2 regions of the Bacillus pacificus genome follow, and region 1 is predicted to be linked to the other one. Evidence: riboswitches for the same ligand, from Rfam matches in the RefSeq annotation. Region 1 holds a riboswitch; the other holds the start of a gene.
The links. A riboswitch is a leader RNA that binds a small molecule or an ion and turns the genes downstream of it on or off. The one in region 1 is predicted to bind S-adenosylmethionine.
Positions count from the first base shown of each region.

Region 2: another riboswitch for S-adenosylmethionine. It lies ahead of LMD38_RS11135 (M20 family metallopeptidase); the one in region 1 lies ahead of mtnK (S-methyl-5-thioribose kinase).

Region 1 covers NZ_CP086328.1:1,299,052-1,303,466, reverse strand. The annotation lists gene mtnA (S-methyl-5-thioribose-1-phosphate isomerase) at 1-408, opposite strand, end outside; gene mtnK (S-methyl-5-thioribose kinase) at 405-1,586, opposite strand; SAM riboswitch class I at 1,678-1,820, opposite strand; gene LMD38_RS06915 (carbon-nitrogen family hydrolase) at 1,893-2,756, opposite strand; gene LMD38_RS06910 (pyridoxal phosphate-dependent aminotransferase) at 2,771-3,949, shown strand; SAM riboswitch class I at 4,014-4,119, shown strand; gene mtnW (2,3-diketo-5-methylthiopentyl-1-phosphate enolase) at 4,184-4,415, shown strand, end outside.
Region 2 covers NZ_CP086328.1:2,130,250-2,134,664, reverse strand. The annotation lists gene LMD38_RS11140 (Lrp/AsnC family transcriptional regulator) at 1-150, shown strand, start outside; gene LMD38_RS11135 (M20 family metallopeptidase) at 226-1,431, opposite strand; SAM riboswitch class I at 1,520-1,621, opposite strand; gene LMD38_RS11130 (AAA domain-containing protein) at 1,697-4,006, opposite strand; gene LMD38_RS11125 (VOC family protein) at 4,118-4,415, shown strand, end outside.

The sequences.
Region 1 (4,415 bases):
TTCATCTTCTTGCTGAATGAGAAGCGCTTCTTCTTCTAATATTTTTTGTGCTTCTTTTATTGTAGTAATTTCTTGAATAGATTCTCTCATACGATCGATTGCCCAAAATAAATTGACTGCTGTCGGGCGTGACGTTCCTAAATAATTACAATCTCTATTAAACTTCTTTTGAAATTCTTCAATATGTAAAGTAGTATATTTTTTTGCTGCAAGCGCCAAGCCAAATGCAGCTACAATTCCAATTGCCGGTGCTCCTCGTACTTCTAGCATGACAATACTTTTCCATACCTCTTCAATCGTCGTTAATGTTTTATATTCTGTGCTATGCGGCAACTTTGTTTGATTTAATACTGCAATAGCATCCCCTTTCCAACTGACAGACCTCGGAATCGTAACAATTGTACTCATGCTTTTACCCCTCCAGAAACTGTCTGTTGAAATAATGTTCGGAACAGTTGAATATCAGCGTTTTTAGATTCATATTTTATTAGTTCTTTACCTAAGTATAAAGCTTGTTTCTTAGCTTGAATTCTCTTTTCTTTATTTGCTATTTCATCTAAATCAGCTACATGTGCTAAGCCAATTGTTCTTCGGATAAGCTCACATCCAGCAAATCCGACCACATCCGTAAAAATATTTTGCAAAATAATCGGCAACCATTGTTTCTCTTTCGTATATGCTTCTACACCTTCTCCAATCCATAACTTTGTAAAAGTGTCTACGAAATAGCTCCATGTTTTCTCAATATGGAAAAATAGCACACTTCTCTGTTCTTCCTCTCTAGATAGAGCATTTAATAATAGATTTGCAATAAATTGACCAAGATCAAATCCAAATGGGCCATAAGTTGCAAACTCCGGATCAATCACTTTCGTTTCAGAAGGTGATGAAAAAATACTACCAGTATGTAAATCACCATGAATAAGTGCTTCTTTTCTCGTTAAAAACTTATATTTATATTGTGCTACTTTTAATTTTAAAGTTTTATCACTCCACAATTCATCAACCGCTAGTTGTAATTCCGGCTCATAATCATTCGTATCGTAATGGCCAAACGGATCTGTAAACACTAACTCTTCTGTAATCTTGCAGAGATCTGGGTTTACAAATGTACCTTCTAGTCCCCTTTTCTCTTCTGACTGTAAACCGAAATCTGAAGTATAAAATAAAACATTTGCTAGAAAACGACCGATATGTTGGGATAAAAGTGGATATTCTTCTCCATCTATTAATCCTTTTCTTGTAATTGTTAGTCTTGATAAGTCTTCTATTACTGTTACTGCTAACTCTTCATCATGACTGTACACTACCGGAACATAATCCGGTACATACTTCGCAAAAATTTTCAGTGCCTTGCTTTCAATTGTCGCTCTTTTTATAGATAACGGCCAGCTTTCACCAACTACTTTCGCATATGGCAGTGCCTGTTTTATTATAATAGACTTCTCTCCATCATCTAATTTGAACACGTAATTTAAATTTCCATCTCCAATTTCATGACAAACTACATTTGCTTTCTTTTCAAAATAACCGTGTTCTTTCGCATATTGTATAGCTGCTGTTTCAGTTAATGCATAATATCCCATCGTCTTCTCCCCCTTTTTTATATTCAGAGGTTTTTCTGACGTAGAAAAACCTCTTTCCACTAAGAAAGAGGTTTGAAGTTTATCTTCTCCCCTCTTATCTGCCAGAAAGTTTTACTTTCTGCTGGAATTAGCACCGTGCCTTTTGGCGTAAATAAACGCCCCATTTCACAATGGTATTACGGTCGGTTGCTGGGCTTCATCGGGCCAAATCCCTCCACCTGCTCTTGATAAGAGTTGTATAATTTTTTAGAATTTTTAACTTTATGTTGAAGACTATACCAAGAATAAAAATCACTTGTCAACATTTTATTTGTATAATTCTGGACGTCGATCCGCAAAAACTGGAATTCCTTTGCGTACTTCTTTAATTTTCTCGAATGTAAGCTCTCCAAATAGAATTGCTTCTTCTTCATTTGCTTCTACAACAACTTCGCCCCAAGGATCGACAATTAAAGAATGGCCAGCAAACTCATTATTTGGATCCTTCCCTGCCCTATTACATGCTACAACATAACACTGGTTTTCAACTGCTCTTGCTTGTAATAGCAAACGCCAATGTGCTAAACGAACTAATGGCCATTCAGCTACAACAAATAAAACTTTTGCACCTTTAGCAGTATGAACGCGCATCCACTCCGGAAAACGAATATCATAGCAAATTGTGCCAGCGCACTCTACATCATCTAACTTAAATTCACCAGTACGATTTCCAGCGATTAAATATTTATGTTCATCCATAAGCTGAAATAAATGCACTTTACTATATTCATGGACTAGTTCTCCTTTATTCGTTACAACATACATTGTATTTGTAACACCTCGCTCCGTTTGCTTTGCTATAGAACCACCAACAATATGTACACCATATTGTTTCGACCATTCTATCAACTTTTCTTTCGTTTCCAATCCATCCCTATCTGCAATTTCAGAGAGTCTCGTTAAATCATAACCTGTTGTCCATAGTTCTGGTAAGACGATAACATCTGGTCTTTCCTTCATCGCTTCGCTTATTTTATTTTTAGCATTCTCAATATTTTTTTCTACATCTCCAAAGACAATATCCATCTGAATACATGCGACTTTCATTTTTTCAGCCCCATTCTCATTTTTTTCTTTACAAAATACTGGAAAGATTATATCATTTGTCACTAGAATTGTAACAACTTTCAAAAGAGGTGGAAAGTATGAAATCATTTCAACCTTCTGAGATAGTAACATCATTGCCAACACAATTTTTCGCTTCACTTGTTGCAAAAGTTAACAAAGTCGTTGCAGCTGGTCACGATGTTATTAATCTAGGTCAAGGTAATCCAGATCAACCAACACCGCAGCATATCGTAAAAGCTTTGCAAGATGCTGCTGAAAAGACCATTCATCATAAATATCCGCCATTTCGCGGACACGAAAGCTTAAAAGAAGCTGTAGCAACATTCTATCAACGTGAATACGGCGTAGAATTAAATTCGAAAACTGAAGTTGCTATTTTGTTTGGTGGAAAGGCTGGATTAGTAGAATTACCAGTTTGCTTTACAAACCCTGGTGATACGATTCTCGTTCCCGATCCAGGTTATCCAGATTATTTATCAGGTGTCGCTTTAGCAAAAGCAAAATTTGAAACAATGCCACTTATTGCAGAAAATAACTTTTTACCAGATTATGCGAAAATTGATGATTCTATTGCCGAGCGTGCAAAATTAATGTTTTTAAACTATCCAAATAATCCTACAGGTGCTACTGCATCAAAAGATTTTTTTGATGAAACGATTCATTTTGCCAATAAACACAATATATTAGTTGTTCATGATTTTGCTTATGGTGCTATAGGATTCGACGGTCAAAAGCCAGTTAGTTTCTTACAAGCAGACGGTGCCAAAGATACAGGAATCGAAATTTACACATTATCGAAAACTTTTAATATGGCTGGCTGGCGCATCGCTTTTGCTGTAGGGAATGAAAGTGTGATTGAAACAATCAACCTATTACAAGATCATATGTATGTTAGCATCTTCGGTGCAGTTCAAGATGCCGCCCGCGAAGCACTATTAAGTTCACAGTCTTGCGTAATAGACCTTGTAAATAGTTACGAATCTCGACGAAACGCTCTTATTTCAGCTTGTCACTCAATTGGTTGGAATGTAAACATTCCAACAGGATCATTCTTTGCATGGCTTCCTGTTCCAAAAGGATATACTTCTGAGCAATTTTCTAATATTTTACTAGAAAAAGCACATGTCGCAGTTGCTCCTGGTGTTGGATTTGGTGAGCATGGCGAAGGGTATGTCCGTGTTGGTCTCTTACATACAGAAGATAGGTTAAGAGAAGCCATTCATCGAATTGATAAATTAAATTTTTTCAAAAAGTAATTGACAACATGAAAAATATCTGACAAAATTCAGTTATCTTAAAAATTTAAACATTTCTAAATACTTCTTATCAAGAGCAGGTGGAGGGACGAGCCCGACGAAACCCGGCAACCGATCTACAATTGTAGACACGGTGCTAATTCTCGCAGCATTACGCTGACAGATAAGGAGCTGGTTGTAAAAAAACCTCTCCTTAGCTGAGAGGTTTTTTTATTTAACTAGGAGGTTATAACAATGAGCGGAATTATAGCGACATATTTAATCCATGATGATTCACATAACTTAGAAAAAAAAGCTGAGCAAATTGCACTCGGTTTAACAATTGGCTCTTGGACTCATTTGCCACATTTATTGCAAGAACAATTAAAGCAGCATAAAGGCAACGTCATTCATGTTGAGGAATTAGCTGCACATGAACATACCAATTCGTATTTACGTAAAAAAGTGAAACGCGGAATTATTAAAA
Region 2 (4,415 bases), 830 kb from region 1:
CGAATTAGCGGGGAGTTTAATTATATGATGAAGGTCATGAGCGATTCGATGGATTCTCTCGCTACATTTTTAGACTCTTTAATGCAATTTGGATTATCGTCTCCTTTAATTGTATTAAAGAGTGAGTTCGAGGAGAAATTGTCGTTCTGATAAAGGAATAAGCGAATTGGCATCAAATTTTCTCAAAAAAGAAAAGGGAGTGGATCATCCACTCCCTTTAACCACTTATCCCTGATTCCTCTGCGCCCCTCTAAACTCTTCCTTCACCTTCTCTAACAGCCCTTCTTCCGTAATTAATCGATACGCCGTATTTGCTAACGCTTTTGCCGATGTAATTAATGCTTTGTCTCCTAATTCTGAACGCGCTGCTTCTCTAAATTCATTCGTATGTGCAATTAAATCATCTGGGCCGATTTTAATGTACGGATGAATGGTCGGTACGACTTGGCTTACATTTCCTGCATCTGTTGAGCCGATGCCAAATCTTTCTTTCCGATTTACGTCTTCACCTTGTAATTCTAGTTCTTCGGCTACGACTTCATTAAATGTTTTTGTTACGAGTAGTTCATCGATTTCATTTTGGAATTGATGGATTTTCACTTTTGCGCCTGTTGCTAACGCTGCTCCCTGAGCAATATTTTTTACTTTTTCTGTTACTTCCGCACATCTTTTTCGCGTCGCTGCACGGATGAAGAATCTTGCTGCGGCGTAGTCAGGAATAATGTTAGGTGCTTTTCCGCCTTCTGTAATAACACCATGAATCTTCACATCTGACGGAAGTTGTTGGCGAAGTGCGTTAATACTGTTGTACAGCTGAATCACCGCATCTAATGCGTTAATTCCTTCTTCAGGTGAAGCTGCAGCATGAGCTGTTTTTCCGTAAAAATGAAAATCAAGTGGATCGACTGCTAGTGAAGGACTCGTTGTTGCTGTTTTTCCGCTCGGATGAATCATAAGCGCCGCATCAATGTTTTTAAATAAACCCGCCTTTACATAACTCGATTTTGCGCTACCGTTCGGTCCTCCTTCTTCAGCTGGTGTTCCAAACACGACAACTTCTCCCCCAATTTCTTCAAGCGTTTCTGATAATGCAATTGCTGCTGCAACACTAATTGTGCCGATTAAATTGTGACCACATGCATGGCCAAGTCCTGGTAAAGCGTCGTACTCCGCTAAAAATGCGATTGCTGGCCCTTGTTTTCCAGAGCTTTTTCGCGCGATAAATCCCGTTTCGTGTCCAGCTATATTGTGCTGCAACTGAAATCCTGCACTACCTAGTAATAAACTTAACGTTCTAGATGCGTAAAATTCTTGATTACCAATCTCCGGATTCGCATGAATATCATGACTTGTTTCTATGTACTTTTCCTTATTTCTTTCGATACTCTCTTCAATTGTTTTTCTTTGTGACGCTACTCCTGTCGCTCCCATTTTTCTTCCTCCTTTTATTTTCACGTAAAAAAGCCTCTTTCTAAAAGATAGAAAGAGGCTTCTGTATATACAGTCAAAATGAGCTTCTTTCTTATCTTTCAAGTTACCTTGCTGGAATTGGCACAGTATTCATAACGAATCCGCTGCCGAGGTTTCATAGGGCCAGTCCCTCCACCTCTCGTGATAAGAATTTTCATAAAATTATATTAAATTACATTCATTCTAAGTTCATTTCAAATAAAAGTCAAGGAATTCCTATCCGAATTTACCGGATATCTAAAAACCCTTTTAATACACCAATTGTCTCAGGTGCTTGCAGTCTTGCACATACGTATGGAAATTCCGTACTGCCTTCAAACATCATTTGAGATGTGAGGGGCGCCCCTGCCCAAAAGATTTCATCATCGATTACGATAAACGGGAATGCTTTATTTTGTCTTTGTAACTTTACATTTTTCAATGGAACTGGTCCATCACTATACACCGTTATTTGCGCATTTGTACGCATTAACGCTTGCCATACTCGTTTATCCACTTGTTTTGTACTTGGAAGTGAAATCACGATTTTTCGTTTTGCAGCTAAAATATCTTTTAATAGCTCTTTCGGCTCTTCCAGATTCATTTCCATAAACCAACGTAATCGTTTCGATATTTTTCGCTCCCACAATTGTCTTGATGTCGTGCGATCATACACATCTCCGTGGCGTTCTATATGAGCTGTTAATTGTGATAACGCTTGTTTTCTAGAAAGATTTTTACGCATATAATGGCAATCTGATAATTGAATGAACTTCCCTCTCGCTCTTGTCACTGCTACATTGACGAGGCGATGGTTTTTGTGATCAAAGAATAATACGCCAGGTCGTTCTTGCGGATAGCTATCCACTGTATCAAATATCATCATATCTCTTTCAGAACCTTGGAACTTATGAACCGTTGCCGCTAAAACAGGTATGTGACGATACTTCGTTTTTTGCAACATTTCTCTCATACACGTTGATAAAAAGCGGGATTGCGCCCTGTAAGGTGTAACAACACCGATCGATTGAACACCGTCTAACAGTCCGATTAACATCATTTGCATCGCTACTAAACCAGACATAATATTAAAACGAGACCCTGAAGCAGCGTCTTTTAACGAAAATGCTCCCATTAAGCTCGTATCAAATAAAACACTCGCCTCATTTGCGAACGGCTGCAATTGCGCAAGTTCTTTACGCTCTGAAACAGACGGATGATCGTATACTCTATTTTTATAAATGAATGAGTTTGTAAACTTAGATATATCCGCATGCATACGTCTTTGTTCCTGCAGCATAAATAGGTTCGGGTGTGCTTCTGATTTATTAACAGACTCAACAATCCCGGCATGGTAAAACATATCTTCTCCAAGCCATTTTCGAACGAGTTCATGGTTCGCCATCGCAATTGGAGGTAACTGTAAAAAGTCACCACAAACGACGATACGTTTTCCAAGTGATGCAGCTAATGCGATTTGTGGAACATATGCCATACTTACTTCATCTACAACAACTAAATCAAATGTACGCTCATAAATAAGTGAATCAATGGCACATTTCGATAAAGTTGCGCCGATTACTTTCGCATTTTCAATGTATTCTTTTTCTACCTCTTTAATTTTCGCTTTTTGCTTTCGAAGATCACTTTCAATCTCTTGTATACGCTTCTTATCAGCAGATGTCGCTTTATATGATAAAATCTTTTCACGAAGCTCTTGTCGTGTCTCTTCTAAATAGAGTCTCTCCTCACCCCAAGACCCGTTCGTCGTTTCAACTAACTTCGACGCAAGTAACGTTTCATGATTTCGTATATGTTCGTGTTGACTATAACCGTAACGAACAATTTCACCAGGCGTCCATTTCTTTTTCTTTTCAATTTGCTTTGTTACTTCACTCATTAATACGTCCACTGCTGCATTACTATGAGCTAACACAAGTACCGACTTTCCTTTTTGATAATGAGCCGAAATAATACGTGATAAATTGTAAGACTTCCCTGTTCCAGGCGGTCCCCATACGTACGTTGTCGGATTATAAAAAGCGCGATACGCCAATTCATTTTTCGGATTTTTCATCTTCTCCATATGTTTCGGACTGCTCGTCCCATCAACAATACGCTTTATACGATTACGTTTTAGCTTATCTTTACGTGCTTCTTTCAACCGCTCTTGTAGTTGCTCTAAAAGCTGCCACGGTTCACTATATAAAACAGCTTCCCGTATTTCACCTTGTATATAATCATTTAACTTCAGTTCTATTTCTAATCCATGTACAGATAATACTTCCCCTGTCGCTTCTTCACCATCGAACTCAATTCGAATTGGTGAACCTTCAGGTAAGCTTACTTCCGAAATAAGCTGAAATACGTATACTGTACTTTCATAATCTGTATATAAAAAACGACCATTCATGATAGAAATTTTACTACCACCTATCGTTTTCCAATGTTTAATTTCATATGCTAATGCATAATGCCACTCTTTCATCGTTTCCGATAATGAAGGAGTTTGAGTAGTTGTATTCATCGTATAATCTCCTTCCTTCTCCCCAAACATACTTTCTCACTATACCATATAACACGCTAAAATTTGTAAGGTTTTTATCTTGCTTATTTTCTTAATTTTCAATAATATATTGTATATAATTTTCAGAAAGAAGGAATCTACATGCCAGTTAGAAGAATCGAACACGTTGGACTTATGGTTGCAAACCTAGAAACATCTATCGTATTTTATGAAGAAGTAGTTGGCTTACAACTCATTAAACGCATGGGACACCCGAATCCAGACTTAAAACTCGCTTTTTTAGGTGTGGAAGAATCAAAAGAGACGATACTCGAATTAATTGAGGGCTATAACTCTTCCCTTCCGGCAGAAGGAAAAGTACATCACATTTGCTTTAAAGTGGATTCATTAGAGGACGAAATTGAAAGAATACAAAAACACGGCGTAACCTTCCTACTAG